2 regions of the Oceanicoccus sp. KOV_DT_Chl genome follow, and region 1 is predicted to be linked to the other one. Evidence: predicted binding sites of a transcription regulator. Region 1 holds the regulator's gene; the other holds the start of a gene.
What was found. Region 1 encodes PhoB, which activates phosphate uptake and scavenging genes when phosphate is short. Its sites were predicted from a motif close to TGTCATAAANNTGTAACA; they were not measured.

Region 1 (16,133 bases):
TAGGTTGATTTTTTTCCTTTTTTTTTCTTCATATTTCAAATTGTCACTGCCAGTAGAAAGAGTCATTATGCATGATAATAGTAATATTTTACTGCTATGTTGCGTTTGGTCGATATTTTGGTGCTTCTTTATTTATAATAAAATGGTGCATTTTTTTGTCGGCAACCAGAGGGGTTTATATTAATCTGAATAGAGTTAATGCCTGACAAAGGACAATGTCTACCGAAACTTTTATGTTCCTTGCGTGTTTACTAAATAACGCCGCTTAATTTTAAAGTTGTCACCGTCTCAAATTATCACTAAATTATATACGTCGGCAGATTCTTGGTGGAAGTTGCCGTTGAACAGATTAATAAAGCCTAACTATTGGCGCTTTGATAAACTACAAAATATACCGCTAGACCTTTTAATTAAATCATTCTCATTGTTAGTATTATCCAGTCTCGCATTCGGTAAAATATTCTCTATGACTTCCAAGCCTAAGCTGTTTTCAGCATGAGAGTATTTGCCTTATTATTTTTATTAGTTTTTATAAAGGCATTATTAAACAACAATATAAAACAGTCAAGACTGTTTTATATTGTGCGGTAGGAAATATACTACAGATTAACTTTTTAGCGTGTTTTAGCGTGTTTTAGCGTGTTTTAGCGTAAAGTACCGTTCTCAAACTAATGGCTGATGCCGGTTCTAACTGTCATTGCTTTTTAATAGTTAAAAAATAATAAGTAGCATCGATCTAAATTGCGGCAGATAAGATGGGTCATAGCTGATTCGAATAGAACAATCTTTATTACTTCAGTTTATAGTCCCCAATTTTTAACATATGCATTAATTTGGGCTATTAGATAAAAACGGGCCATCTACGCATAAGCGGCGACCATCCGGGGCGTTGCAAGCACCGCAAATACCAACACCACATTTAGTCATATAATCAATGGCGTTATGAATTTGGTCGTCGCGGCAAAACTCTTTTTGTACGGCAACGGCGGCGTGTACCATCGGCTCGGGACCGCAGTTATAGAAACACAAACTATCCAACTCCTGTTGCGACATTGTCTGTAAGCGCTCGCGCAGCATTTCGCTGACAAAACCCTTGTAGCCGCGGCTGCCATCATCAGTTGCGATGTGGCAATCAGCGATAGCGGCACACTCATCTAAAAAGTACAGGCGTTCCTCGGTACGTGCACCGATGAACATTTCAGCGCGGCTTGCCGTATTTTTCTCGCCGCCTAGATCCCTGGCAATTTGATAAACGGCAGCTAAGCCAGTGCCGCCACTGACGGTGATGATCTTGGCGTCTTCCGGTGGGCTAACAGGAATACCGTGGGGCCCCGAACATAGGCGTCAGTCCCAGGCTCAAGACTCATCATGGCGTCGGTAAACTCCCCAGGTTAATAATGACCAGAGAAAAAGGATCATCGGTCAAAGCGGAGAAGGGTTTTTCACCTAAGCCGGGAATCCACAGGAAAATAAACTCTCCGGCTTGAACGCCGACCTTTTTATCGAAGGTCAGGATTGCAATATCGTCACAGACTTTTTCATTGCTGACTAATGTCAGAGGTTGAAAATCCATATCGATATCATAACGAATCAACGCTTCGGCTTTATTGCTTTTAGCGGAGGTCAGGTCATTGGTCAGTGTTTTAAAATACTGACCTATTTGAGCAGTAGTCATACCGACTAGTGCAGAGCCAATACCGAATATATTGGCGCCCAATGTTTCAAAGGCGCGTACGTTATCGGCGCTGCTTATACCGCCACAAGCAATCACTGGACAGTCAACAGCGTTGGTGATTTCATTTACACATTTAAGTGCCAGTGGTAATACGCCCTTGCCGGACATACCGCCCATACCATTGCTTAATACGTTCTCGCCATAACTGAGATGGTTGCCTGGCCCAACGGTATTGATGGCACAAATCGCATCGGCACCGCCAGCGACAGCGGCTTGTGCGATCTCTCCAATGTTGGGTACGTTAGGGGTTAGTTTAGGCACTACTGGAATATTCACGGCGGCTTTAACTGCAGCGGTAATCTCTTGAACTAATGCTGGGTCCTGACCCATCGCCATACCGTAACCCTTGGCGTGGGGGCAGGATAGATTCAGTTCCAAGCCGTCGGCGTAGGGGGCCATGATTTTGGCGACGCTGACATACTCTTCAACACTGCCACCAAAAATAGAAATCAGTAAAAAGCGATCTTCGGGAATAACCAGTTCGGCCATCATTTCGGCAGCTTTTTCAGCACCGGGATTAGTCAATCCTACTGCATTTACAAAGCAGCCTGGTGCATATTGACTCAATACGGGTTCACGGTAACCGGCGCGAGGTGTGGGGCCAATGCTTTTGGTAGTTAATACGCCCACTTCAGGTATGGAGTCAAAAAAAGCCTGAATGATAGGAGCGGAACAGGTGACGATGCCAGATGGAATGGTGAAGGGGCCGGACAGGGTTTTACCGAGGAATTGGGTTTTCAACGCGCTTGAGCTCTCTGTAGCAGGGTTTAAGGTGGCAGCATTTTACAGAGATCGAACTGAGAACGCACTAGCGGTTGGCAGTTTAGTGCTTTACGACTAAATAAAGTCCCGCGAATGGACGCGGGACTGAAATGATAACGGCTTAGTTTGATGACGCTAGCGGTTTACGCCGAAAAATCAGCCCTGCTAATGCTGATGCCATTAGCCACGCCGCCGAGGGCAGCGGAACTGTTGAAACAGGGATGTCACTGCCGGCGCTACCTGGAGTGCCAATATCACCGTCACCGTAACTAAATTCAAAGGGTGTAAGCATAAAAGCACCGCCAATACGCTCGGCACTATTGCCGGCGGCTCCGAATAAAGCGCTATCGTTGTAACTAAGATTGTCGATCAGGTTGCCAGCGAACTCGATGATGATGGCATCACTGCTATTGGCCAGAGTGAAATTGCTATAACTGTAATCAGCATTCAAACCACCATTGCTGGCGCTGTCGCCATTTTTGGCAAAAACAAAAAAAGCACCGGCGGCAACTAGCAGTGGTTCATCGACAGTGAAGTTATTACTGCCTTCATCGCGCACAGTTAAACCATTGAGATCGATGCTGTGATTGCGGGTGTTCCAAACTTCAAACCATTCTCCGTTGGCGTCGCTGACAGCAGCAGGGTTGGCCATTACTTCAGTGATTAATAAGTCGCCGGGTAATACCGCTGCCGCAGTGTACTGACTGCTGATAGCAAATAAGGCTGTGTAGAGGATGCGGTTATGAAAGGGCGTTAAGCGGGTGTGAGAAATTACAGAGTTCAACATAATTATATCCTTATAAAGTTAAATGTTTTTGTCTATTCCTTAGACAGTCAGCAATATAGCAAATCTCAGCAGTATCTCAAGTAGTGTTTGAAAAATACTCAAGCATTGGCAGCAGTAAGTCAGTGATCAAACGCTATGAACATTTTTATCCCGCATTTTTACCGTTTTAAAGCGGTCAATAGTCACTGGTTTCTGTGACGTAGTACTCCTATTGTTAGTTACAAATAACAAGTGAGGTGTCTGTTATGAAACAGCAAATGACTGAAGTGGATTTAGAAAAGTTAGTTTCTTTGGCACGGGATGCTGGCGCATCGGCTTATGAGGATTTACCCGAAACTTTGCGCTGGGCAGTTACCGGGCGTCGCTCTACCGATGTCATTGGCGACAATTTGAAAGCCAGTGGTGAGCAGGTTAATCGACTAAAACGTGTGTTTACCTCACTTAAGATTTAGTTAGCCCATAAAAAAATGGCCCTATATAAGGGCCATTTTTTATCTACATTAGAAAGAATAAGTTAAAAGTTTGATGGATGAATTAATGGATATCCATCTTATGAATACCGGAGACTCCGGTGAGACCATCCCATTGATCGGTGCGGCCTTCACGCCAGCCGGTCATCCATTGTTGGCGAACATCGCCATTATCGTGGGGGCAGGTATCTTTGTGGCGGCCATGTGAGCCAGCCTGGTAACCTTTGGAAAATGCTCGTTCTGCCATATCACGTTTTTGTCTTCTCATAGAATACGCCTCATTCTTGATATTTATCGTTAACACAACATGTTTCACACCACTGGTTTATCGTCTATGCGACGAGCAATGGCTTATGGGTAGAGCTTTATAATTTTAATTGGTTCCTGTGTAAGAGATTATTGTTAGTGGTTGCAGGCTGGACTTGGTAGAATTCGCCAGCGCTGACAACCTTATCTAAGCAAATCATTGTAAGGCTGTCGACCACTGATTTTTCCTATTCAAGTCGAGTGATATAAATTTCTCAGGCGGCTTTAGATTAATCATTAAAAACAAAGACTTAGCTTTGATTAAAATGTGAGCTATTCCCTGAAATTCTTCAAAGCGGGGTTGTTTAGCACTATATAATCTAAGCCACACTCGATAGGTTTCCTTTATATGTCCCACCCAGCTGTTAGCGCTTATGCGTACTTTGCCACATGTCCCAAAGGTTTAGAGACGCTGTTGTTGGAAGAATTACGCTCTTTAGGGGCCAGCAAGGTAAAAGAAACTGTGGCTGGGGTTTATTTTGACGGGCCGTTGAGCATTGCTTACCGCAGTTGTTTATGGTCGCGATTGGCGAACCGTATTTTAATGCCACTGAGTCAAGATGAGTGTCGTAACACCGATGACTTGTATGCAGCGGTTAAAGCGCTGCCGTGGGAGCAGCACCTGGCTGTTGACGGTAGTTTTGCGATTGATTTCTCCGGCGCCATGCCGGGTCTAAAGCACCCTCATTTCGCCGCCTTAAAAGCCAAAGACGCTATCGCTGATTATTTTACCGAGCGGTTTGAACGTCGTCCGGATGTAAATAAAGATCACCCTGGTATTCGCGTCAATATTCGTGTTGCCAAGGGTGTATTAGTTACTAGTCTGGATTTGTCGGGAGAGAGCTTACACCGTCGTGGTTATCGGCAAGAGGGTGGGGCGGCGCCGTTAAAGGAAAACCTCGCGGCAGCGATTTTAATGCGGGCCAATTGGTCAGGTATAGCGGCCAGAGGTGGCGCGCTTTTGGACCCAATGTGTGGTTCCGGTACGCTACTCATTGAAGGCGCGATGATGTCGGCCAATATTGCGCCGGGTATTTTACGCAGCTACTGGGGTTTTAATGGTTGGTTGGGCCATCAATCAAAATATTGGGATGCAGAATTACAAGAAGCCAGGGCGTTAAAAGAAGCCGCCCTCCAGCGTCAATGGCCGGAAATCCGCGGTTATGATGCAAGCCCTAAAGCTATTGATATCGCCCAGCAAAATATCGATGCCGCAGGTTTGAACGGTAAAGTTCGAGTGTTGCGCAAGGAATTGGCAGATTTTGCCAAACCCACCCATGTTGAAATTGATTCCGGTTTGGTTATTTGCAACCCACCGTATGGCGAGCGTTTAGGTGATGAGTCTTCGTTATTGCATTTGTATCGCAATCTCGGTCAAACCCTGAAAAAAGAATTCGTCGGTTGGCAGGCGGGCGTGTTTACCGGCAACCCGGAGCTGGGTAAAAAAATGGGGCTGAAAAATAAAAAACAGTACCAGCTTTTTAATGGCGCGATTGCCAGTAAATTACTTAGCTTTGATGTACAGCCGGAATACTTTGTCGAAGATCGTCGAGCATTAACGGAGCGCGATGAGAAGTCGTCGGTGCCTCAGCCATTGTCGGATGGCGCGCAAATGTTTGCCAATCGCTTAAGGAAAAACCGCAAGCAGTTACAAAAATGGGCAAAAAATAACAATGTCAGTTGCTATCGTTTGTACGATGCGGATATGCCGGAATACGCGGTTGCGGTAGATTATTATGAAGGTTGGGTGCATGTTGCTGAATACAGCGCACCGGCTAGTGTTGATCCCGCCGTTGCTGAACAGCGGTTGCGCGAGGTGATGTCGGCGATTCCGCAGGCATTGGATGTCGCTGAAAAATATGTGGTACTAAAGCAACGCACCCGACAAAAAGGAGCGAAGCAATATCAAAAGCAAGACAGTAGTGGCGACTTTTTTGAGGTAAGGGAAGGGCAGGCTAAACTGCTGGTGAATATGAAAGACTATCTGGATACAGGGTTGTTTCTAGATCACCGGCCGGTGCGTTTAAAAATAGCGGAGTTGGCTAAGGGCAATCGTTTTTTAAATCTCTTTTGTTATACCGCTACAGCGAGTGTGCACGCGGCAATGGGTGGCGCTACCTTCACTGATAGTGTTGATCTTTCCAGTACCTATCTGGAGTGGGCCAGTAAGAATATGGCGTTAAATGGCTTTAGTGAAACCAAGCACAGGATGATACGGGCTGATGTGCTGGAATGGGTAAAAACCTGTGACAATCGCTATGATTTGATCTTATTGGATCCGCCGACGTTTTCAAATTCCAAGAAAATGGATGCCACTCTCGATATACAGCGTGATCATGTGGCCTTAATCCATGATGCGATGAAGTTATTAACTCGCGACGGCTTGTTAATCTTCTCTAATAACCAGCGTAAATTCAGCCTCGCTAATGATCAATTAACGGATTACTGTGTCGAGAATAAATCTGACTGGTCTCTTGATAAAGATTTTCACCGTTCGAAGAAGATTCATCAGTGCTGGTTTATCAAGCATCAGGAAAAATAATGCGGTTTGCCAGTAGTTTAGTATTGCGTCGGATTCTAACACTATTACTGTGTTTGCTGTCTATTGGCACTGCGCAAGCCGCAATAGATGCGCAGATCGTATTCCCGATAACGTTGCAAATTAAAGATTTTGGGATTTATCAATTATTAGAAAAATCAGAGAGCCAGTTCAAAGCTGATACCACCGCAGGTTATGCCAGTGTGGTGAGTTCCCGCTTGGTGAAACAGACCGCCACGGTACCGTTAAAGCAAGACCAGTTGTTTGGTTTTAATTTTATTATTCGCGACAATACCGTGGATACGGAATGGGTGCCGGTTACCATTCAGATTAAACATCCTTCCACTAACGATTATTTAGGTCACCAGTCCAAAGGTTTTACCAAGCACAGTCATGCGCGCATAAAAGCCGATGGCAGCTACCAGAACGGTGCCTTTTATCTATTGGCAAAGCCTTATGAGTTAGTGGCTGGAGAATGGGTGATTAGCGTAATTTATCGCCACGAGATAGTTGTCAGCAAAACCTTTCAGGTGCAATAACCTTGTTATTAGCGCCATCATCTCCACTGATTTAAATTCAACTTGGCTTAGCGTGATCGACTACGGGAACGAACAGCCCTGTTTTTCCGGGTTTTGGAACCGCCTGCCAGTTTACGTTTGGTATTGCTGCCATCGGAACGCGGCGGTAAACCGGTGTGCTGGGTCAACATTTTTTGACCAGCAGGTGCTACCCAGGTGCGCGGTTGACGAGCGGGAACCAAATGCTTTTTGCCGGGGCCAATTAAGTCTTTGCGGCCCATTTTTAATAACGCTTCCCTGATTGCTGGCCAATTATCTGCATCGTGATAACGCAAAAATGCTTTATGTAAACGGCGATGTTTGAGGCCGCGTGGGGTTTTAACCATTTCGCTATTGCGCCCGACTTTCTTCAGTGGGTTCCTTTCCGAGTAATACATCGCAGTGGCGCTGGCCATTGGGGAAGGGTAGAACGCTTGAACTTGATCAGCCCGAAAGCCGTTATTCTTTAGCCACAGCGCCAGATTCATCATGTCTTCATCGCTGGTGCCCGGGTGGGCGGCGATAAAGTAGGGAATTAAATATTGTTTTTTGCCCGCCAGCTTGGAATATTTTTCAAACATATTCTTAAAGCGCTCGTAAGTACCGATGCCGGGTTTCATCATTTTTGATAGCGGCCCACCCTCGGTATGTTCGGGGGCTATTTTTAAATAGCCGCCGACGTGGTGGGTGACGAGTTCTTGCACGTACTCCGGGGTTTCTACCGCAAGGTCATAGCGCAAGCCGGAAGCAATTAATACTTTTTTAATGCCCGGTAGGGCGCGGGTTTCACGATATAAGTCCACCAATGGCATTTGGTCGGTATCAAGGTTGCTACAGATACCAGGGTAAACACAGGACAGGCGACGACAGCTCTCCTCTATCGTTTTACTTTTACAATTCAACCGCCACATATTGGCAGTAGGGCCGCCGAGATCTGACACTATGCCGGTAAAGCCGGGGGTTTTATCGCGAATGTTTTCAACTTCCCGCAGAATAGATTCTTTGGAGCGGCTTTGAATAATGCGGCCTTCATGCTCGGTAATGGAACAGAACGTACAGCCACCAAAACAGCCGCGCATGATATTCACCGAGGTGCGAATCATCTCATAAGCAGGAATACGTGCATCACCGTAACTGGGGTGAGGGACGCGCTGATAGGGCAGGTCAAACACATTATCCAGTTCGTCAGTTTCGAGCGGAATCGGTGGTGGGTTTAACCACACTTCGCGTTCACCGTGTCGTTGCACCAGTGCTCTGGCATTACCCGGATTAGTTTCCAGGTGTAAAACGCGGGAGGCGTGGGCGTAGTAAACAGGATCATTCTTTACGGTTTCGTAGGAAGGCAGTCGAATCACCGTTTTGCTGCGGTCGAGTTTATTTTTTCGCGCGCTGAGCGGGTCGATGATGGTCACGGTTTGAATATCGCTATTCTTATCGCTTGCTTTATCTTCAATGGCGCAATCTTTACTGCCGCCGGAGTCACTAACTTCGTAAGGGTTGAGATGTTTTTCTACCTTCCCCGGACTATCAATTTGGGTTGAATCAATCACCGTCCAGCCAGCAGGAATACCCTTGCGGACGAAGGCGCTGCCCCGAATATCGCGTATTTGCCCAATCGGCTCACCGGCAGCCAAGCGATGAGCTGCTTCGACAATAGCGCGTTCGGCGTTGCCGTAAACCAGTAAATCGGCTTTGGAGTCCATCAACACGGAGCGTTTTACTTTATCGCTCCAGTAATCGTAGTGGGCAATTCGACGCAAACTGGCTTCGATGGATCCGATAATGATGGGTACGCCTTTGTAAGCTTCTTTACAGCGCTGGGAGTAGGCAACCACGGCGCGGTCAGGTCGCTTGCCGCCTTCATCATTGGGGGAGTAAGCATCGTCGTGACGCAATTTGCGATCAGCGGTGTAGCGGTTGATCATGGAATCCATGTTGCCAGCGGCGACACCGTAAAAAAGATTGGGTTTGCCCAGCGTCATAAAGGCATCTTTCGAGCGCCAGTCCGGTTGCGCAATAATTCCTACGCGAAAGCCCTGCGCTTCCAATACGCGACCTATAACGGCCATGCCAAAGCTGGGGTGATCCACATAGGCGTCGCCGGTGACGATGATAATGTCGCAACTATCCCAGCCCAGTGTATCCATCTCTGCCCGACTCATGGGCAGAAAAGGTGCAGGGCCAAAGCACTCCGCCCAGTATTTGCGGTAGGAGAATAATTCTTGGCTAGTGGATGTTGACGATTTCATGTGTGTGGTTTGGAGATATCAGCAGGATTGAACGGCCGTCATTATACTTGAATGTAGCGGGTAAAGTATTAAAGCCAGCAGTTTTACTGGTCTATTCGTCATAAATAAGTCATTAAATAGCCACAGAATTGCGATTTTTGCTTAGCTTTGTCATATTGCTGTCATAAACTTTGGCTTTAATCATCAGCTATTGAGAGAACAGCTACAGGTATTTAAATGGAAGGTAAGACAATTCTGATCGTAGATGATGAAGCCGCCATCAGGGAAATGATACGTATGTCGCTGGAGATGGCGGGCTTTGATTGTTCGGAGGCCGGTGATATTCAGCAGGCTCACGTACAAATTATTGATAATCCACCAGACCTGGTGTTACTGGATTGGATGCTGCCGGGAGGGTCCGGGGTAGAGTTGCTGCGGCGTTTGCGTAAAGATGAAATGACCAGCCGCCTGCCTGTCATTATGCTGACAGCAAAAACCGAAGAAGATAATAAGATTCAAGGTTTGGATGTCGGCGCTGATGATTATATCACCAAGCCCTTTGCGCCAAGAGAGATGTTATCGCGGATTAAGGCAGTATTGCGTCGAGCGGGTGCTATCGAGGAGGAGGATGCCATTGAAGTTTCAGGTTTAAAATTGGACCCTTCGAGTCACCGCGTATTTATTGATCAAGCGCCGATAAGTATTGGTCCCACCGAGTTTAAATTATTAAAGTTCTTTATGACGCATCAGGAACGGGCCTATAGTCGTGGCCAGTTACTCGATCAGGTGTGGGGTGGTAATGTATACGTTGAAGAGCGTACCGTTGATGTACATATTCGCCGCTTACGCAAAGCGTTGATGACAGATAAGGCCGATTACGGCGACTTGGTACAAACGGTTAGAGGCACCGGCTACCGTTTTTCTACAGCTAGCTAAAATTGTTCTTCATTACTGTGTTTTGCCATGGCAAAACCGCCTACAATATTGTCACCCGCACACAAAGCCGCGCCTGCTAATTAGTGGCTGTTTATTGGTGAACTGAACCATGCATACTGTCGATTGGAAAATCGAATGTCGCAATTTACTATTGCTGCTTGTATTAGCTGCTTTGATTGGCTGGCCTTTCTCCCTGCTGCTCCCCGCTGTATTGCTGACCACTCTGGTTTATATAGCGTGGACTTTTTATCAATTAAGACGAATTCAGAAGTGGCTTGATCAAAGTATTGATCTGGCGCCGCCCGAAAGTACAGGGCTATGGGGCGAGGTTTTTGATGGTATTTATCAATTACAGCGACGAGCTAAAGAAGAGCATGAACGCTTAAAAGCTGCGGTAAGTTACTTACAGGACTCTTTTGCATCGTTAGAAGACGGTGCGGTGTTAATTGATACACGTGGCAATATTGAATGGAGTAATGCTGCGGCAGAAAAGTTTCTGGGCTTGCGTTTTCCTGAAGATACCAAGCAGCAGTTAGTAAATTTAATTCGTACCCCTGATTTTATTCGTTATTTTGACGGCAACGATTATGTGCAGCCGTTATTGTTAACCTCGCCGTATAACAATCATTTTAAGCTGTTAATCAATATCACTTACTTTGGTCAGGGTAGTCGCTTGCTTTTTGCCCGGGATGTCACTGAAACAGATCGCTTACAGCAAATGCGTAAAGATTTTGTCGCTAATGTCTCTCATGAATTACGTACCCCGCTAACGGTTATTAATGGTTATTTGCAGACTCTGGCCGATGCTGACGCTGAGCAGTTGTTATCAGATGATCTACGTTGGCGACGGGTGATTCAGCAAATGCTTAGCCAGTCTCAGCGAATGGAAACCTTAATCCATGATTTGATTACATTGTCCCGATTGGAGTCTGTACCTGAGGCGCAGGAACAGCCGCCAATTTTTATCCGCCCGATAATCGAGGCAATTAGAGAAGAGGTATTGGCGGCAGTCACAACTGAGCGCCATATTACAATCGAGTGTGATGATAGTCTTCAGTTACAGGGCAGCAGTGATGAAATTCATAGTGCATTTGCTAATTTAATTATGAATGCGGCCAAGTACACTCACGATGGAGGCCATATTAACGTACGCTGGTATCGAAGTCTTCAAGGTGCTTGTTTGGAGGTTGTTGATGATGGTGGTGGTATTGAGGCGCATCATTTACACCGCTTAACCGAACGCTTTTATCGGGTAGACAATAGCCGTTCGATTGAGACTGGCGGGACCGGCCTTGGTTTAGCGATTGTGAAACATATCTTGTTGCGTCATCAGGCGGAACTAAAAATATCGAGTACGGTGGGCGAGGGTAGTACTTTTTGCTGCCTGTTCCCTGAGCTGCGAGTGCTTGATTGCTCTGAATCCGCCTGATTTCGCTGTCGGTAAATACGGGCCCATCTGCTAATTGTCTTTTCGTCTCTCTCTGCGCTTGATGTTATTTTACTGAAGTCAGAAAATTTTCTTTATCGTCATATTACTGTAACAAAAGATTCTTAAAGTAGCCCCTGTAACTTAAAAGTGTCACAAACATTTTGTGTACTCGCTTATAAATAACTCTTTGGAGAGTCGGATGAAACTGTATAACCCTATAAAAAAACTAGCCTTTGCATTAGCGCTGAGTTCAGTCAGTGTCATGGGTGCCCATGCTACGGTAGACGCAGATCTACCGGATTATACTAAAGCCAGTGGCGTCTCTGGCAACCTATCAAGTGTTGGTTCTGATACGTTGGCTAACTTGATGACCTTGTGGGCTGAAAGCTACAAGCGTTTCTACCCCAATGTGAATATTCAGATTCAGGCGGCGGGTTCTTCTACTGCACCACCAGCGTTGACCGAAGGTACTTCTAATCTGGGCCCAATGAGCCGCAAGATGAAAGATAAAGAATTGGCGGCCTTTGAAGAAAAGTATGGCTATAAGCCAACAGCGGTTCCAGTAGCGATCGATGCGCTGGCGGTGTATGTGCATAAAGATAACCCTATTAAGGGGTTGGCGATGGCTGAGGTCGATGCGATTTTCTCTTCTACCTTAAAGTGTGGCGGATCTAGCAATATCAATACCTGGGGTAAAGCGGGATTGACTGACGCATGGGCTAATCGCGATATTCAGTTGTTTGGTCGCAATTCTGTGTCAGGAACCTATGGATACTTTAAGGAAAATGCGCTCTGTAAAGGTGATTTCAAAAACACTGTGAATGAGCAGCCAGGCTCAGCATCAGTGGTGCAGTCGGTAGCTACTTCGATTAATGGTATCGGTTACTCAGGTATCGGCTATAAAACATCCAGTGTGAGAGCAGTAGCTTTAAGTGAAAAGGCGGGTGGTAACTTAATTGATGCAACCCCTGAAAACGCGGTAAAAGGTGAATACCCTTTGTCACGTTACTTATATGTTTACGTCAATAAAGCACCTAACAAACCTTTAAGCCCTTTAGAGCGTGAATTTATCAAGTTAGTGATGTCCAAAGCCGGGCAGGAAGTTGTTGTAAAGGATGGCTATATTCCATTACCCGCTAAAGTCGTTGAGATTCAATTGAAAAAATTGGGTCTATAACGTTAGCTGACCCAAATTCAGGTCATTTCAGGGTCTTTTGTTGCGCTCTGATTATCGCCACGGTCCCTGACCGTGGCTTTTTTATGTACGGGCATTTATCACTAAAGTCCGGCCAACTGAATTGAATGGGATTTAGTTTTTCGCTGTAACATAAGTGTCATAATTGATTCATATAATCCCAGCGATGATTGATACGGTTTCCCCATCTATGAGCACAAAACAACGAACTAGCTTGACTCAGGAGCGCCTGGGTGGCTGGCGCCAAGCTAAAGATAGCCTAACTAATTTCACTATTACCGCCGGTGGTATGGGGGTATTAGTCGCAATCCTGCTGATTTTCTTCTATTTGCTTTACGAAATTGTGCCGCTGTTTAAGTCGGCCAGTTTAGAGCCCCTGCAAACCTATTCTGTAGCAGCTAATGGTGATGTCCTCTATTTGGCGATGGAAGAACAGGCCGAGGTTGCCATGCAGCTGGATCGTGGCGGCCAGGTGCAGTTTTTCTTTGCTGAGGATGGCGCTACGATTAAACAGTTCCAGCTACCTGTAGAGGGGGCTATTACCAGCTTTGCGCTGAACTCGGAACAGCAGCCACTGTTTGCTGTCGCTGCAAATAACCAAGTGGTGTTGGCTGCGCCAAAATACAAGATTAGTTACCCGAATGATCAGCGCTTGATTTCACCCATTTTGGAATACCCGTATGGCGAGGTACCCATATCTCTGGGAGAGGGCACTATAACCCAGCTGGTCGTTCGTGATACCGACGATGAAATGTTGCTAATTGCAAAAATTAATCGTCAGCTACAAGGCGTTCGGCAGATCAAAGAGGAAGACTTTTTGACTGAGGAAGTGGTGCTGAGGGAAGAACGCCTGAATTTACCGGAAGTGGATATTAATATTGATTGGCTGCTAGTGGGACCTGATCAGCGTTGGTTATATTTGATTAGCAAGTCTGGTGATTATCGGGTCATCAGTTTAGCTGATGAAGAAGTGATTGATGCCGGCCGCTTTTTTGATGGTGACAGAGTTACCGATGTCCGGTTTTTATTGGGCGATATTTCACTGCTTGTAGCTAGTGATCAAGGAGAAGTAGTACAAACTTTTATGGTGCGTCAGCCGGGTAAAACACCACGGTTGAGAAACATTAGACAATTCCAGCAAAGTGATACTGCTATTAAACAATTAGTGGTGGAGCATCGTCGCAAAGGATTTGTCACGTTAGACCAAAACAATGAAGTGAGTATCTACCATACGACCTCTGGTCGTCATTTATTAGCCAAAAGTGTTGCTGCGAATACCACTAACATTCAGCAACTAGCATTGGCACCAAGAGCTGATGCACTGCTAAGCCGAACTCAGAGTGGTGAGTTTACCTATTGGGATTTATATAATGAGCACCCGGAGGTTTCCTGGCAAGCACTGTGGGAAAAAGTCTGGTACGAGAGTTACCCTGAACCTGATTACATCTGGCAGTCTTCGGCGTCCAATACTGATTTTGAGGCGAAATACAGTTTTACCCCGCTAGCATTTGGTACGTTAAAGGCGGCATTTTATGCCATGCTAATTGCTACCCCATTAGCCTTGTGTGGTGCAATCTACACTGCATATTTCATGGCGCCGACTGTACGCAGAAAAGTTAAGCCGTTAGTGGAGTTAATGGAGGCGCTGCCTACTGTAATTTTAGGGTTTTTAGCAGGCTTATGGCTGGCTCCTTTTATGGAAAGAAATTTACCCGGTGTTTTTAGTATTTTCTTAATGATGCCCATCGGCGTGCTGATGTTTGGATTTGCCTGGAGTCGATTGCCTAATAAAATTCGACTCAGCGTGCCTGATGGCTGGCATCCTATTTTATTAATCCCTGTTGTCATTTTTATCTGCTGGGGCTGTGTCGCTGCCAGCGGAATATTGGAAGTATGGTTTTTTCATGGCGATATGCGCGCCTGGCTAACTCATGACCTCGGTATTTCTTATGATCAGCGTAATGCGATGGTGGTTGGAGTTGCAATGGGGTTTGCGGTGGTGCCAACTATTTTTTCTATCGCAGAAGATGCGATTTTCTCAGTACCAAAGTCTTTGAGTTATGGTTCACTCGCGTTAGGCGCAACACCATGGCAGACCTTAATTGGAGTAATTATACCTACGGCCAGTCCAGGCATATTTTCTGCTTTAATGATTGGGATGGGGCGTGCGGTAGGCGAAACTATGATTGTATTAATGGCTACAGGCAATACACCGGTGATGGACGCCAATATTTTTGAAGGCATGCGAACTCTGGCAGCTAATATCGCTGTTGAAATTGGTGAAACAGAAGTCGATAGCTCACATTTTCGGGTGTTATTCCTGGCGGCTTTCGTACTGTTTTTATTTACTTTTGCAGTCAATACCGTGGCAGAAGTTGTACGCCAGCGCTTGCGTAAGAAGTACGGTTCCCTGTAACCACCGTTGCGCGTTGATTTATTAGCATGAGCTGCAAGTGATAGCTCATATTAAACATAGCCTGATTGAATTCAGGTTAAGTTATTAAATAGTGTAATTTTATGACAATAGTTGAACAAACAAGGTTATCAGTGAAGCCGCAATCAGCTAAACAATGGTTGCGCAATGGCGATCCGTTCATTTGGTTAAATGCTGCTGCGGTTAGTATTAGTGTAGTCGCTGTTGTGGGCTTGCTGTTGCTGCTGGCGGTACGGGGTTTTGGCCATTTTTGGCCTAGTGATGTACTGCAGGCACAATACGCATTACCAGGTCAGCCAGTAAAAACGATTATTGGCGAAGTGGTTGAAAGTGAACAGGTCTCGCTTGAACAGCTGAAATCAGCGGGAGTTAATCTTGATAGCGATAGTCTGTTTATTACCCGCAGCTTAATCAAGCAGGGTAATCGCGATGTTTCAGGTATGGATTTTGCCTGGATTATAGAGGATTTTGTCAGCGATAAAACCTACCCTGAAGATATTATGGCCATAGAGCGCCGTGAATGGGGTAATTTTTACGGTTACCTTAAAACGGTAAAAGAATCTGGAAATATTGTTGTCACTGAAAATACCTGGGCTGAATTTCAAACCCGTATTCAACGCGCACTACAGATTCATAATGACATTGAAACTATAGAAAAAGGTGATATTGGCGCCATTAACTATCAGATTGAACGTTTGCGTTTAGCTGGTCGTAGTCTGGAGTTAAAAAACAATATCAGTGCTGCAGATAAGGCA
Region 2 (16,133 bases), on a different contig from region 1:
TGGATAGTGCAGTTAGAAATGTATTGCGGATGAAATTTCGATTGGGCCTGTTTGATCAACCCTATCGCGTCACGGCTAGTGAGTCTTCTATATTGAACGAAATGCATTTATCTCGCGCCAAAGATGCTGCGTTAGAAAGTGCGGTGCTTTTAAAAAACAGCAATCGAATATTGCCATTGAATAAACATCAGCAGATAGCCATTATAGGACCGATGGCTAATGCCCCGCATGAGCAAATGGGCACTTGGGTTTTTGACGGTAGGGCAGTGAACAGCCAGGTACCGTTAGCGGCGATAAAGAGCATTGTTGGCGATAGCCAAGTGCACTACGCTGCCGGGCTTGGCTACAGCCGAGATGTGGATGATGCGGGGTTTTCTGCAGCGCTTGCTGCGGCTAATCAATCGGATGTGATTGTTTTTTTTGCTGGTGAGGAAGCCATCCTGTCGGGTGAGGCACATAGTCGCGCTGATATTGATTTACCTGGCGCGCAACAGGACTTGTTATTGCGATTATCTACACTGGGTAAACCTATCGTGTTGGTACTGATGGCAGGTCGCCCCAATACTTTGTCGACGATAATAGATAAAGTAGATGCGGTATTAGTGTCATTTTATGCGGGACTATGGCAGGTCCGGCAATCGCGGAGCTATTATTAGGAGAGCAGTCGCCGTCGGGGCGCCTACCAATAACTTGGCCATTAGCGGTGGGCCAAATTCCTATTTATTACAATCATAAAAATACCGGTAGGCCCGCAAATGATAAAGACTTTGTTGCTATCAATGATATTCCTGTACAGGCTTGGCAAAGTTCGTTAGGGAATGACTCACATTATCTGGATCTTGGTTTTAGGCCGGCGTTTCCTTTTGGCTTTGGCTTAACCTACTCTGAATTTAGTTATCAAAAATTACAGCTATCGAATCAGCAACGACTCAGCGCTGCCGACAGTTTAGAGGTTAGCGTATTGCTGAAAAACATTGGCGATCAGCAAGCAACAGAAGTGGTCCAGCTTTATATTCAGGACGTGGTGGCAGATGTTACACGGCCAGTAAGAGAGCTAAAGGGTTTTCAACGAGTATCCCTCGCTGCTGGTGAGCAGCGGCGAGTACTATTCACGATTACGCCTGAAATGCTGAAATTTCACAATCAACAAATGCAATATGTAATCGAACCTGGTCGGTTTAATGTTTGGGTTGGTCCCGATGCTGCATCTGGTTTGTCCGGTTCATTTATATATCAAGAATAATTTTTGGATGAAAATCATGTTTAGATATTTTTTTGTTAAGAGTTTGACGCCGCAAAAACTGCAAAAACTTTCAATGGCTTTAATGATTGTTAGCTCAATTGGATTACAGGCAGAAGCGGTTAAAACTTCCCCTGATGCCACCGATGTAAAGCAATTTACTGGCACCATCGAGCGCTATTCGAAAGATCTTAATTCGTTGATAGCAAATGATGCGGTGATTAATGTGCTGGCCAGTGGCTTTGAGTGGTCAGAGGGGCCGGTATGGATAAATGATGCTAAAGCGCCATATTTGTTGCTGTCAGATGTACCCCAAAATAAAATATTCAAGTGGAATGAGAAGACCGGGCTAATGGTATTTATGTTTCCATCGGGATTTGAGGGTGCGGGGGGCGAACACTTACGCGAGGCCGGCAGCAATGGTTTAATTCGCTTTGATAACGCGTCTATTATTGCAGCGGATCATGGTCGCCGCAGCCTATCAAAAATTAATTTGAGCGATCAAAATAAAACGACGCTAGTAGCACACTATCAAGGTAACGCGTTTAACAGTCCTAACGATCTGGTAATGTCGAAAAATGGGCAGTTATTTTTTACTGATCCACCCTACGGTTTAAAAGGGCTCAATCAATCACCACATAAAGTACTGGATTTTAATGGTGTATATCGTGTGGATATCGATGGGCAGGTAACAGCTATTGATAAGGACTTAAGCTTCCCTAATGGTATTGGGTTGTCTCCGGATGAACGGACGCTGTATGTTGCCAATTCTGACCCTGAGTCCCCGTTATGGAAAAAATACTCGCTAGATGAGAGTGGGGTAGTACTCAGTACTGAGATTTTCTATGACGCTTCCGCTGCAGTCGCCGCGGGTAAGGCCGGTCTGCCAGATGGTATGGCGGTAGATCAACGAGGAAATATTTTTGCTTCCGGCCCTGGGGGTATATATATCTTCAACTCTAAAGGCTTGCTATTGGGCATGATTAAGCTGGATAGATCGGCATCGAATTGTAGTTTTGGCGGCGTGGGGGGCAGCACATTATTTATAACAGCTGATGATTTATTACTTAGCATTGAAACTAATACCCACGGCTTGCCATGATGAGTAACAACCTGACAAGTTTGTTGGTTGTTTTTTCAGGACTGGTTTTTTTACTAGTACTGATATTACGGATAAAGCTTCCTGCCTTTATTGCGTTGTTATTGGTCAGCATGTTGGTTGGCTTGGGAGTGGGCATGGACCCACAGGCTGTACTTAAGTCTATGCAGCATGGAATGGGAGGTACGCTGGGGTTTGTCGCGGTGGTAGTCGGCCTTGGCGCAATGTTTGGCGCATTGCTGGAGGTTTCTGGGGGCGTGCAAAGTTTGGCGAGTAGCTTACTTAATAGAACAGGCACAGATCGAGCACCATGGGTATTGGGTGCTATTGGTTTTGTTATTGCCATCCCTGTTTTTTTTGATGTGGCTTTTATTATCCTGGTGCCAATGTTGTATTCACTGGCTAAAAAAAGCAATCGTAGTATTTTTGTTTTTCGCCATGCCGACGTTAGCCGGATTGACAGTAACCCATGCTTTTATTCCGCCGACCCCAGGTCCTATTGCAGTGGCTGATATGTTGGGTGCCGACCTCGGGTGGGTAAATATTTGGTGTGATAGCGGGAATTCCGGCGATGATTTTAGCGGGGCCGGTATTTGCCCGAATATTTCAATTTCAAAAGGCCGAAACTTTTTTAACAGCACTGGCCGAAGATACAGGCGGTAGCACTGAGCCCCGCTTTTCTCTGGTGACGGTAGCATTGATCATTTTGACGCCTTTGCTATTGATTGTATTGGCAACAGTAGCAGCTCAGTGGTTGCCTACGTCACCCCTTTTCTCGCTCTTGGTATTTATTGGCCATCCCTTTACTGCGCTGATGATCGCTTGTTTATTAGCGTATATATTGCTACGAAAGGGGAGTCAGCTATCCGCAGTGCAATTGCGGGAAGTTATGACTAAAGCATTAGAGCCTGCTGGTGTGGTTGTGTTAGTGACTGGTGCCGGGGCGGTGTTTAAACAGATTTTAGTCGATTCTGAAACCGGATTAATATTGGCTGGTTTTGTTGCTGATTTTAATTTGACCCCCTATGTCTTTGGTTTTTTGATTGCCTTATTAGTCCGTGTGTCGCAAGGGTCAGCTACGGTGGCAATGATTACAGCAGCCGGATTAACGGCGCCGGTGCTGGAGTCATTGGATTTAACTGTGCAGGCAAGCGCATTAATGGTGATTGCCATCGCTTCCGGTGCTACCGCACTGTCGCATGTGAATGATTCCGGTTTTTGGTTGGTTTCCAGGTATTTACATTTGGATGAAGCAAGCACGCTAAAGTCCTGGACTTTGGTATCCACTATCGTCGGTTTTACCGGCTTTGGCGTTGTACTATTGGTTTCATTGGTAATTTAGTGTTAGCAGTGAATGTATTAACTGTCGCTGGATTGTGTTCGATTTAGTGTATTATTAGCCCAGAAAAATTATTTATAAGGATGTCGAGTGAGTGTAAGTAAAACCTCAAAAGCAACGATGATGGACGTGGCCAATCACGCCGGTGTTTCCAAGAAAACCGTCTCCAGGGTGCTGAATAATGAGGCCAACGTTAATGAGAATACCCGGCTCAAAGTGCAGCAGGCGATGGAAATTCTTGACTATCATGCCAATATGTCCGCGCGTCGCTTAGCGACGCATCAGTCATTTTTGATCAGTATGTTGTATCAGGATTTTAGTGGTAACTATATTCATGATATTCAGTCTGGCTTAATCGATAAATTAACGGTGCATGGCTACTCATTACTGGTACACCCCTGTGGTGATGATGACGAGAGCACTTTGAATAAAGTGGAATCGATGATTCGCCAATCGAATGCCGATGGCTTGGTATTAATTCCCCCAATCTCAGATATGAAATCTGTGATCGATTGTTTGGAACGATTGGAAAAACCCTATGTAAGAATTTCTCCCAAGGGTAAAACCAACCCAACAAAGTCAGTATTCTGTGATGATTACCAGGCTGCCTATGACATGACCCAATATTTCATCGATAAAGGCCATCAGCGGATTGGCTTTGTGATTGGTAACCTTGAACGTCGTGATGCTGTGGTGCGATTGAAGGGCTTTCGTGCGGCGATGGCTGAGAATAAAGTTGCGATAAATGAAAAATATATTGTGCAAGGGGATTTTAACTTTGAATCCGGAAAAATTTGCGGCGAAAAATTGTTAACTCTGGCGACACCTCCCACCGCCATTTTTGCCAGTAACGATCATATGGCTGCCGGTGTGATGGCAGCCGCGCATGAAAATGACATTGCAATTCCACAGCAGTTATCGGTGGCCGGTGTCGATGACAGTCCTATCGCTAGCGAAATATGGCCGCAGTTAACCACCATTCGTCAGCCTACGCAGTTAGTGGGTGAGGAGGCCGCCGATAAGTTGATAGCACAGATTAAATCATCCGAATTTACTTGCTCACCGGATCTATTGCCCTGGCAATTGGTCTTTCGCAATACTGTAGCGGCGCCGTCATCTTAGGCGGGTATAATTTTATGATGTGTATACTGTGTTGAGGTCTGAGCAGCTCAAGCGACCACTGTTATGGGTGCCATCTAGCTTTTTTGCGATGGGGCTGGTAAACCAAATTCTGGTTGTAGTCTCTGCAATTATGTTTCGCAATTTGGGTATGGGCTACGCCGAGGCTGCGGCCTATGCCAGTCAGTTCTATCTCGCTTATGCGATTCAACCCTTATTAGCTCCACTGGTTGATACCTTTAAAACCAGAAAGTTTTATGTAGTTGGCTCCCAACTGTGTATTGCCGTGGGTTTTGGCTTGGTGGCACTGTGCCTGCAATTGCCAGCCTATGTTGCGATTGTTATTGCTATTCTTTGGTTGGTCTCTTTTGCCGGCTCTATTCAGGATGTTGCGAGCAACGGTGTTTATTTAAATGCTTTGGATAATAAGCAGCAGGCCAAGTTTATCGGTTTACAAAGTTTAAGTTGGGGGCTTGGGCCAATAGTGGGCGCAGGTGCTATGGTGGCTTATAGCGGTCATTTATTCAGCACGCTTGGCAGTTGGGTGTCTGTGTGGCAAATTATTTTTGCATTGCTATCTGTCATCTTACTATTGATTGCGTTAATTCATCAGGCACTATTACCAGCTGATCCGCCTGCATCAGTGCCGGTGGTAGAAAAACCTACGCTTAAGTTGACCCATGCTTTTACCAGTTTTTTCTTAAAAAAAGATATTGGCATCATGATCGCCTTTGCTTTTTTTTATCGATTAAGCCAGGGTTTATTAGAAAAAATTGTGCCATTTTTTATGATGGACCCGCTGAGTAATGGTGGTCTGGGTTTAGATAATATCGCCTTGGGTAATATCAATTCGCTAGGATTTTCAGCATTTTTAGTAGGTTCAGTTGCAGGCGGCTGGTTTATTGTGCGCCGGGATCTAAAGCCGAGCCTGATGTTTTTATGTTGCGCGGTAAATATTCCGAATATTTTTTACGTGCTGCTTAGTCTTTATCAGCCTGAAAGTTTTTGGCTAGTAGCTGCGGCGATTCCTTTGGAAAAGTTTTTTTTCGGTATGGGCGCTACCGGCCATATGATTTATATGATGCAACAGTTGGCACCAGGAGAGTTTCGAACGACTCATTACGCTTTTGGCACAGGATTTATGGGCTTGTGTATGTGGTCGATGGGTTCGGTCAGTGGTTTTTTGGTGGAGCTACTAGGTTACCAACAGTTTTTTATTGTGGTATTACTGGCAGCGATCCCCTCATTTTATGTCACCTGGCGGGTGCCCTTTAATCAAGGCGCTGCAGCATCTTAGTGTTAACTAAACTCCACATTTTTTAGTTGGCGTAGTACGCGCCACCGTTGATATGCCAAACTTGTCCATTCACCCAGCCGGCTTCATCTGACATTAGAAAAGCAACTGCGGCGGCAATGTCCAAAGTGTTGCCGTGGCGATCGCTATTATAACCTTTGAGCATGGCATCTAATATTTCTGCAGGCATATTTTCTTTGGTTGTTTCAGTGGCAATAAAACCCGGTGCCAAAGCATTACAGCGAATGCCTTTCTTACCCCAGCGTGACGCGACATGACGGCAGAGAGAATTAATAGCTGCTTTTGAAGCGGCATAAGATGGGCGTTCGCGTTCGCCAATAGTGGACGCCGCTGATGACGTACAGACAATACTTCCCCCTTGTTGTTCAGTAAATGCGGTAGCGTTTCCCGAATTAAAACAGTTGTTCCTGTCAGGTTTACTTGTAGTGTGCGCTGCCAAACGGCTAAGTCCATATCCAGTATGTTACTGTCTTCCAAAATAATTTTTAGATCTGCCGCATTGGCAAACAGGCCGTGTATAGCGCCAAAGTGGTCAGCTGCAGTGGCTACTAAATGTTCTATAGAAGCTGTATCGGCTTGATCGTAGGCAATAGCCAGAGCATTGCCTCCGTTGGCGTTGATTTCGTCAGCCGTTGTTTGTGCAGCTCCCAGGTTAATATCACCTAGCGCCAGATTGGCTCCTTTTTTTGCCAAATGCAGTGCTGTCGTTTTGCCAATACCCGACCCGGATCCACCGATTAAAATAGTTTGTTGTTGGAGGTTCATGTAAATGTCCTTTGTGATATCTATACTTCTAATGCGGTAAGAATATAGGGTGATTGAACGCAGTAGATCACCCAAAAGTATGGCTGTTAGGAAATAGACAATCGAGCTTATCTGCTGTGATGTTGATTTCTGCAGCATCAAATTTTTTAAAGGCAGTTTATAGATCTACCTTCAGTCAATACATTCAATCGGCAGTTAGTGGGTCATCCATATATTTATCCAGAGTATTGTGGAAGTGACGAAGCCGCAGCTCCTGATCACCCAGGTACATACCCTTAAAACCTTCTGAGCTTAAACCCGCTTGTACAAACTGCAGATTGTCTGCGTCCTGTTGCATGACGTCAGTAATGATTGTGGGTTGTGGTACTTGAAATACGTCACTGTATTGCACTCGGGTGTTATGAGTGCGATGCACTGGTTTAACCTCCTGATCAGCGGGTATGTGGGCAAGTAGTAACAGGTCATAGTACATTTTGTTTGGGTCGGTTGCGTGGGGTCGAAAGCGAAAAGTGTTAATGCCCTCAGCAAAAGTATTAAATACAATATTGGGGAAAACGAAATAGTGGTAAACATCTGATAGCTGGTCATCACGAAGCTGTTGGTAAGGATAGTGGCTTGTGTCTTGCATCTCCCTTGAATATTTTTGTTTGGCTAGACGAACATCTTCAGGTTTTCCCTGATAGGCTTCGGGATCCATGCCATAAAACGACATCCATTGTTTTAACTCGGGAAAAATTTCAGTGTCGTTATGGTAGGGTGGACTGGTAGTGCCATAGCGATTTATCATCCGGCTGTGTTCACCTAACAGTTCAATTGAGGCTTTAGCCTCAGACCATTTCAGCATTTGTGGATGGATGCCGCGAAAATGATAGGACTCGTTAAAGGCATCGCAGCCTGCTTTCCAATTACAGTCCCAGAGAAAACTGTTGTATTCATAGAGCCGCATATTTTCCATCTGGTAGGGGGCTAGATGACCAGGGATAACGCCCAAAAATTCAGTTAATGGTGGTGCTTTGCCGTCAATGTTAAACCAGATCCAGCCTCCCCAGCAGTCAATTCTAATCTCTGCTAGATCCAGTTCATCACAGGGTAGGCCGTTGGCAAGTTGCGGGAAGGTGTCGGCGTCGGGTACGGCTTTAATTGTGCCGTCAATATTCCAGGCCCATGCATGAAACTGGCACTTCAATATTTTTCGGTTACCGCACCCGGAGTCATGGATCAGTCTATTGCCCCGGTGCTGACAGACATTAAAGAAACAGCGTAATTGGTCTTCCTGATCACGAATAAAAATAAAAGACTCACGACCAAATTCGTGGGTGACAAAGTCACCACTGGACTTTAGCTGTTCAATTCTGGGCCCCATATTCCACACACGGCGCCATACTTGTGGCCATTCTTGCTGCATATACGATGGGCTTGAAAAGCGATCGCTGGCGATTCTGTCTTTACCAATATCAGGAGTGGGATTATTGCTATTGATTACAGGTGTAGATGGTAGGATTGGTTTATCGGCATTTTTATTATTCATTCTTTACTCTGCCTTAGTCGTTACTTAATTGTACATAAATAGATTGCTTACACTTTACCTAATTAATGCAGTCCATAGTATGAATAAGTATTTGCTACTTATTTATGTTTGAATAATAGGTAGCAAAATTTCCAGCTGTGCTCGATGCTTATTGAGCAGTCACTGATACGTTGCTGTTATAAACTGCCATAGATAAAATTTATCCAGACATCTTGTTTAATAAACCCGCCATTCCATTGCTGCCATTGGCTGCTTAATCCTTTTTCCTGCGCCTTTTTTAAGCTAAGTCCACTGTCTTTCATGGCTTTTACTTCGGCGAGTGTGCCAGTGAGCATTTGATGATATTCGCTTAACCCTTGCTTGTCGGTAAGGGGGCCGTGACCTGGAATGACGACAGTTTCACCATTAATTTTTTCAGGACTTCAGCAATGTTATTTGCATAGGACACGACATTGCCGCCGCTACCCAGATCTACAAAAGGAAACATGGGAAAAAATAAATGATCGCCCATATGTACTACATTTGCCTTGGTGAAAAAGATGACGGTGTCGCCGTCAGTATGGCCATTGGGATAATGCTGTAAGTTGAGAGTGTCATCATTAAAGTGCAGCTGCATGGATTCAGGGTAAGTGATATTAGGTAGAGCGTGTTTGGGGTAGGGTTCCGATACCATGTTGAAAAATGCTACTTCCTGACGGCTATTTAGACGCGCACGAACATTGTTGTGAGCGACAATATCAACACCATCGCCAAGGTTGGCATTATTGCGGTATGATCACCGTGCCAGTGCGTGTTGATAATATATTTTAATGTATTTACACCGCCGTATTGATCAATTTTCTGTTTCAGAGCAGTAGACATCTCGGCATAATCATCATCAATAATCAGTAAGCCATCTGTACCTCTGCTTAGAGCGATATTACCCCCTTTACCTTGTAGTAATATCAATGACTTATTAATTTCGGTAACTTTAAACGTGGTGTTCTGGTGATTTTCGGTCGCTGCGAAAGTGGAAAATAATAGGATGCTCGCAAAGAATAAGGGAAATAGCAGTTTCATGATTCAGTCCTTCGGTTTATTAGTCGGGGCGCTTGCTACAGCCAGCCGATAAATTACCAGCTTTTCAGCTGAATATCAGTGTTTTTTAGCAAGGAGAAGGCGTTTAACTATGTGTGAGGGATTAATGTAGTGGCACAAGATTATTCAGCGGCTGCTGTGGCGAGGGGAAGTCATTCCAGAGTTGCTGGCAAAGCTGCTGTGGATTTTCACGGTCACCCCGCAGTATCCAATCGACTAAGGCTTTGGCTACATTGGGGAATTTTAATAATGGGGCTTTTTGGCTAGCACTAGCCATTCCGCTATTGTTTCACGATCTAATACGTTGAGAGTCGTGGCATAGCCTAATTTTTCTAAAGCAGCCGCATTGGATAACTGTTCCATTTGACCCTGTAGGGGTTTGGCAAGAATAGGTAAATTCAATTGCAGGCATTCACTGATTAGCTCAAAGCCTGCGTTACAGATAACCGCTCTTGACTTGGATAAATCTGCTTTAAATCCATCATGGCAAGTCTTTCGCAGCTGCACATTATGTAGCGTACCGTTGTCAAGATCGGGCGAGTATTGTACAAAATGTTGTCTCGGGAACCGGTGTAATAACTCAGTAACGTCATCTTGATTTTCAAACGGTAGATAAACTAACACACTGCTATTGCAGGCTTTTGGCTTTAGTTCAGTGTCGATAATCGGTGGTAAAATAGGGTGACCAAAGTGATGCCAGTGTAGTCCGATTTTCCATCTACCTGGTGCAAAGTTACGCATAATAGAATTGGCGATGAAATTTGTACTGGCGGTAGGGATATCATAAGCAAAAGAATTTTGATGGCTTATCCCGAGCACAGGTTTCCCTTGGAGTTTAGCCGCCCAGGCTGTGACAGGTTCAAAGTCACTGATGATTAAATCGTAGTCTGATAATGGTAAGCTTTTAATGTCACGAATAAATTGCAGTGGTTTGTTATTGCTGAGGGTTTTTTGATAATTAATTTCGCCCGCCTCGCTAACAAACGTTAACCCCTGGCGATGGAGATATTTACCAAAACAATCCATATCGAATAACTTATCCGCGTCTCTACCTGAAAATAAATAGGTTACTTCAATCGGTTGTATCTGTGCTGCTAAAGCAAATTGCTTTGCCATCACGCGAGCTCGGGTGATGTGCCCGTTGCCTGTTCCCTGTACACCATAAAGTATTTTCATGTATATGTTCTCACCGGTGGCCTGATCTCAGTGATATCTCTCGAGCTAGGATTTATTTAATAACAGATAACAAACGCAGTGGCAGAGCCTAATAGTGCGCCGGCAATAATGTCAGTGGGGTAATGCACGCCTAACGCGACTCGGGACATTGCTACCAGTGTCGCCCATACAAATAAGGGCCAGGCGATACTGCCGTAGAAAATAAACGTTAGGTTGGCTAACAAAAAAGCGGCCGCGCTATGCCCTGAAGGAAAGCTGAATTTATCATGGGCGATGATAATACTTTCAAAGGTAGGAATGGCTTCGGGGGGGCGCTGCCGTTGCAGGCAGTTTTTAAGTATCCAGTACAACGGCATTTGCAATGCAAAAGCGAGCGCGGCGTAACTAAAAAATTCATCGCCTTGCTGCTGGTCTAGTACCAATATTAACAGAGGTAAACAAAGTTGTAGGTAGCCATCCCCGGTCCTAGAGATACTCTTGGCAAGCCTGCAGTGCAGTGCCGCATGCTGTGTCCGGCTGCACCATAGCAACATTCGCAGGTCGTATTGGTATAGATCGTCAATGATTTTCATAGTGCTTAGGTTAGTAAGCACGAATGACAGCAATGTGACGTTAATATTTCAGTTTGATGAATTCTATGGCAATGACGCTATTTTTTATTCTCGCTTAAATCCCTGGGCAGGGTCCTTAAATATTATCGAGTACAATAGCGCTGCTCATCAGATAATGAAATTGGGCGTCACTGAAATGGATGAGTTCTTGATGATCACCAGCTTCAACATATAAATCTGGTTGTGTTAGTAGCGCGCTATCGACATAAGTCGTTAAGCCATAAGCTTGTCCCAGACCGGGGATAGCACCTAGTTCACAATCCCGGAACAGCTCTTCCAATTCGAACTCCGGGACTAAAGTGTAGGATCTATGTAGTTGTCGATTTAACTTATGCAGCTGAATTTTTTTATTGGCTGTGGTCAGTACCATAGCGAGCTCACCGGCGCTGTTTTCCAGTACTAACGCTTTCACTAGTTGGTCGGGATTAATTTCAGCGAAGATGGCCGTTTCCAAAGAGCTTTTGCTAAGCGGATGATTAAGAATTTGGTAACTGATTTGATGATCGCATAAATAACTACTTATAGTGGGTGCTAAACTCATTAGATGATCCCCCGACGATTTGTATATTACTTAGAGTCAGTATTTGGGTGGCTGCCGGTTAAAAATGTATAGCAAGCAGCCGCATTTGTGAATGAGCTTATTAAGACTATTTAGTTATGTAACACTAGCTTCTTCAGGCGTTTTCGATAATTAACAGGCAGCCTGTCGCTCGGCGGGGTTGATCGATAGCGCGGTGTTCCAGCTCAGCATAATATTGATCTATACAGCGTTCGGCCAGATCGAAAAACGGGGCGCGCTCAGGGTCGGCGATGATGATTTTGCCTACACCGGCTTTGCACGCACGTTTAATTAAGTTAAATACGGTGTCGGCCAGTTCATCCCAAAAGCAGATATCGGCAGCTATGATCAAGTCGTACTCGGCTAGTTGTTTAGTGGTGATTTTTTCAAAGTACTGCCGTTTGGTTTTGATAGCAACATCATTGGCTTCGGCATGCAGTTGTAGGTAGGGGAATACCGCGCTATCGGCATCTACACCGGTAACCACTGCCTGATAATGTTTGGCGCAATGAATCCCTGCTAGTCCCCAACCACAGCCTAGCTCTAAAACTTTGCAGCCATTTTGGGGTGGGTTTTGTTGCAAGTAATCCATAATTAAATAGCTGGACCCCCAAAATTTATTGCCATGAATGGATGGCGTCTCTTGTTCACGTTTGGTGCGGCGGATGGCTTTATGTTGTGAAGTCAGAATAGTAACGCCGAAAGCTTCTCGGGTATTGTTTTCCATGGCGATGATATTAGCCTCGATAGATCAGTGGTAGACGGTAAGTTGAGGCGGCAATAATATAGAAAATGTCCCTTTTTTTACAGCCTCTGCTAGTATGACGGCCGTTTATTCTAGAAATTATTATTTGATTTAAATTCAAAAACTACTCAGAGGTTCTCATGCAATACCGCCCACTAGGACAATCCGGGATAAAAGTCAGCCAAATTTGTTTAGGGTCAATGATGTGGGGGTCCCATAACAGTGAAACGGAAGGCCACCAACAAATGGATTATGCCCTTGACCATGGGGTGAATTTTATTGATACCGCGGAATGTTATGCGGTGCCACCGCAGGCAGAAACCCAAGGCAGCACGGAAAAAATAATTGGCAGCTGGCTGGCCAAACGCTCAGACCGTGAACAAATAGTGATTGCCAGTAAAGTCACCGGTCGCAGCCCTTATGATTGGATTAGAGGTAAAGAAACGCGGCTCAATAGAGAGCAATTAGAAGCTGCGATAGAGGGTAGTTTACAGCGCTTGCAAACGGATTATCTGGATTTATTTCAACTGCATTGGCCTGATCGCAAGCTCAATAATTTTGGTTTAGGTAGCCCAAATTATCAACACTATGATGATGAGTCTGTGGCAATTGAGGATACATTGTCAGTGCTCGCAGACTTGGTTCAATCCGGTAAAGTTCGGCATATCGGTGTCTCTAACGAAACCCCTTGGGGGCTGTCAAAGTTTTTACACTACGCGGCAACAAAGGGTTTGCCCAAAGTGGTGTCCATCCAGAATGCGTATAATCTGCTGAATCGTAGCTTTGAATTAGGGTTGTCGGAGTTTTCCCATCGTGAAGGTGTTGGATTACTGGCTTACTCGCCTGCTGGGCAAGGGGCGCTTAGTGGCAAATACTTAAATGGTGCCCGGCCTGAAGGCAGCCGTTTAGTGAAATTTGGCCGCTTTAGTCGTTACGAGAAAGCGGCTGGTCAGATCGCGATAGCTAAGTATGTGGCCTTGGCGAAGGCGCACGGGCTGGATGCGGTGCAGATGGCATTGGCCTTTGTAAATCAGCAATCGTTTGTGACCTCCAATATTATCGGTGCCACCTCTATGAAGCAGTTAAAGATGAATATCGAAACTGTAGATATGTCGTTGAGTGATGAGCTGTTGGCGTCCATTGAGATGATCCATCTGGAATCACCGAATCCATGCCCCTGATGCTGTCTTTTTTCTCCTTGCTTGAAGGATGGGAGAATCCCAGCCTCTTAATTTTCTTATTGGGTGAAACTGGGTGATGGTTACAATATATCCATTACGGTTTTGCGCATTCAGGAGTATTCCTTAATGTTTTTGAGGTTAACTGATGGCAACTATTACTATCCAGCACGAATTTAGCTTATCGAGAGACGAGGTGAAGTTGAAGCTTGTGGAACTTGCCGAAGCCATGACTGCCCGCTATCAACTGAATTGTGATTGGCCCTCGGAAGATTGCTTGCGTTTTAAGCGCAGTGGCGCCAGCGGTGAAATTAACATACAGGCGCATTCAATCCGTTTTAATTTGAAACTGGGACTAATGTTAACGGCGTTTAAAACCACTATTGATAAGGATGTGCGTCAATTCTTACAGGATAATATTGACTAGGAGTTTATAATGTTGGAGCCAGCAGTAATCGTCAGTAAACAGGGTAGTGTGGGATTCCTTACCTTAAACAATCCACCCATGAACCCCATTGGTGTGGCGCAAGTGATGGCATTGGAGCAGTTGTTACCGGTATTGGCGGCTGACAAATCAGTGCGCGCCATAGTTATTAAAGGTGAGAGTATAGACGAGGGTGAAGCAACACACTTTTCAGTAGGCGCCAATTTACAAGAAGCCCATATCGCCGAAGAGGTTGGGCCTAATAAATTCGTTGAACAGCGAATTCAACTGTTTAATCAAATTGCAACGATGGAGAAACCGATAATCGCTGCAATTCAGGGTTATTGTCTGGGGGTGGTTTGGAGCTGGCCATGGCGTGCCATTTTCGCTTAGCAGAGCAGGGCGCGTTGCTGGGTTTGCCGGAGATAAATTTAGGGGGAGCGCCCTTGTGGAGTGGCGCTAACCGGCTGCTACGTTTGGTTGGCAGGGCCAATGCGCTGGCAATATTGCTACGTGGTAGCAAGCTTACCGCGCAGCAGGCACAGGCTTACCATTTAATAAATGAAGTAATCGTGGCTGAGAATTTTGACGCTACGGTATTGGACTTTGCCAATGAGTTGGCTGCCAAGCCGCCATTAGCGGTAGCGGCTATTATCAGAGTTATCAATCATGGTCAGGATGCGTCATTGGCTGATGCCCTGGCATACGAGTTAGAGCAATTCATCCCGTTGGTAGAAACCAAAGATATGCAGGAAGGCGTGACGGCTTTATTTGAAAAGCGAGAGCCAGTGTTTATTGGCATGTAAAATTATTAGTAAAGGTGCAATAAAAAACGCGGGAGAGGGCGCCCGCGTTTTGTGAGTAAATAGCGGGAGATTAACCTCGTTTGCGACCTATACCTGCTAATCCTAACAGTGCGCTTCCGAATAACCATGCTGAAGCTGGGACGGGAACAGCACTGATTTGTACATCTCCCAAACCAGCTAACAGTGAGATACTGCTGGAGCCTGTTAGCGTGAGGTAGTTAACATTGCTTAAGTTAACGGCAAAAGTTTCAGCAGTACATAAGCCACAGCTATCGTCATCAAGTACGATTTGTTGACCGTCACCAAAGCCTACTAATACAACGCTATCCGGTCCTTCCCATTGGCGCATGGTCAATGTGCCAATATCAATTGTCTGGTCAAAGTCGATACGAAGAGTTTCACCGCTTTCCAGACCCGCCAGATCAAACAGCCCTAAAGTGTCATCATCTGCCACCCCGATGCCGTCTAATGTTAATACGCCAATATGGGTACCACCGGCAACTGCTGTGATATGCGCATTGATTTGGCTATCGGCGCTGGCTATATCAAGAAAAGGTGCCGTACCTGATCCAAGCCCGGCCCAAGGGCCAGTGACGGGTAAACCAGTAAAATCAAAGGAAGTGGCCGAAGCCATACTGCTCATAGCTAAGGTAAGACAGAGCCCCGCTAGTCTTGATGTGTTTCTTTGTTGCATGAGTTAGTCCTTTTGTGTATGGCGGGGAGTACCCCACACTATTATTGTTATTGACCTGCGCGTATGAAACTCTGTGGCTTCTTTATTTAGACGCGAAGGTCTCGAGAGTTTGCAGCATTAAGCTTAGGTACTTAATACATTGATTAAATACAGCAAGAAATAGTCCAAATAATATTTATCTATATAAAACATAGCCTTGAAGGCTAATGGTCGGTAGTATTTATTCTTTTAGTAAATATATCGATTGATATGTAATGCTGAGCGACAATTGGGGAGATAATATGATATCGACGCCTCTTTTTGGTGCAAAAACTTTCTGGCGGTATCTTATTATCGCTGTTGTGCGTTGTAAGGCCGTATACAGCCCCAATATTACTAACTAGTAGTTGTAAGTTTTATCGACAAATATGATTGTGTAAGTTAATTATGTTTGTTGGGCAGCTGTTGGAAAATCCACA

Region 2: a site for PhoB is predicted at 11,264-11,281, ahead of UNITIG_RS03690 (phosphatase PAP2 family protein). Genes of this name have one in related genera too.

What each region holds. Positions count from the first base shown of each region.
Region 1 covers NZ_FQLF01000007.1:73,742-89,874, reverse strand. The annotation lists gene UNITIG_RS21630 (hypothetical protein) at 1-32, opposite strand, end outside; gene UNITIG_RS25825 (hypothetical protein) at 829-1,245, opposite strand; gene UNITIG_RS21625 (tRNA-dihydrouridine synthase) at 1,367-2,476, opposite strand; gene UNITIG_RS21620 (lamin tail domain-containing protein) at 2,619-3,284, opposite strand; gene UNITIG_RS21615 (hypothetical protein) at 3,530-3,736, shown strand; gene rmf (ribosome modulation factor) at 3,819-4,022, opposite strand; gene rlmKL (bifunctional 23S rRNA (guanine(2069)-N(7))-methyltransferase RlmK/23S rRNA (guanine(2445)-N(2))-methyltransferase RlmL) at 4,410-6,602, shown strand; gene UNITIG_RS21600 (DUF3859 domain-containing protein) at 6,602-7,138, shown strand; gene UNITIG_RS21595 (YgiQ family radical SAM protein) at 7,186-9,405, opposite strand; gene phoB (phosphate regulon transcriptional regulator PhoB) at 9,622-10,320, shown strand; gene phoR (phosphate regulon sensor histidine kinase PhoR) at 10,430-11,749, shown strand; gene UNITIG_RS21580 (PstS family phosphate ABC transporter substrate-binding protein) at 11,949-12,926, shown strand; gene UNITIG_RS21575 (ABC transporter permease subunit) at 13,135-15,360, shown strand; gene pstA (phosphate ABC transporter permease PstA) at 15,462-16,133, shown strand, end outside.
Region 2 covers NZ_FQLF01000002.1:5,371-21,503, reverse strand. The annotation lists partial or broken gene UNITIG_RS03735 (glycoside hydrolase family 3 N-terminal domain-containing protein) at 1-823, shown strand, start outside; gene UNITIG_RS25440 (fibronectin type III-like domain-contianing protein) at 998-1,243, shown strand; gene UNITIG_RS03730 (SMP-30/gluconolactonase/LRE family protein) at 1,260-2,342, shown strand; gene UNITIG_RS24930 (GntP family permease) at 2,339-2,851, shown strand; partial or broken gene UNITIG_RS24925 (GntP family permease) at 2,778-3,681, shown strand; gene UNITIG_RS03720 (LacI family DNA-binding transcriptional regulator) at 3,769-4,800, shown strand; gene UNITIG_RS03715 (MFS transporter) at 4,829-6,094, shown strand; gene UNITIG_RS24920 (SDR family NAD(P)-dependent oxidoreductase) at 6,117-6,551, opposite strand; partial or broken gene UNITIG_RS24915 (SDR family NAD(P)-dependent oxidoreductase) at 6,494-6,877, opposite strand; gene UNITIG_RS03705 (SRPBCC family protein) at 7,062-8,405, opposite strand; gene UNITIG_RS23360 (hypothetical protein) at 8,582-8,740, opposite strand; gene UNITIG_RS23355 (hypothetical protein) at 8,755-9,078, opposite strand; gene UNITIG_RS23350 (hypothetical protein) at 9,108-9,464, opposite strand; gene UNITIG_RS03695 (MJ1255/VC2487 family glycosyltransferase) at 9,726-10,658, opposite strand; gene UNITIG_RS03690 (phosphatase PAP2 family protein) at 10,715-11,230, opposite strand; gene UNITIG_RS03685 (YbaK/EbsC family protein) at 11,346-11,810, opposite strand; gene UNITIG_RS03680 (methyltransferase) at 11,944-12,555, opposite strand; gene UNITIG_RS03675 (NADP(H)-dependent aldo-keto reductase) at 12,714-13,754, shown strand; gene UNITIG_RS03670 (polyhydroxyalkanoic acid system family protein) at 13,900-14,178, shown strand; partial or broken gene UNITIG_RS25435 (enoyl-CoA hydratase/isomerase family protein) at 14,188-14,981, shown strand; gene UNITIG_RS23345 (VPLPA-CTERM sorting domain-containing protein) at 15,052-15,675, opposite strand.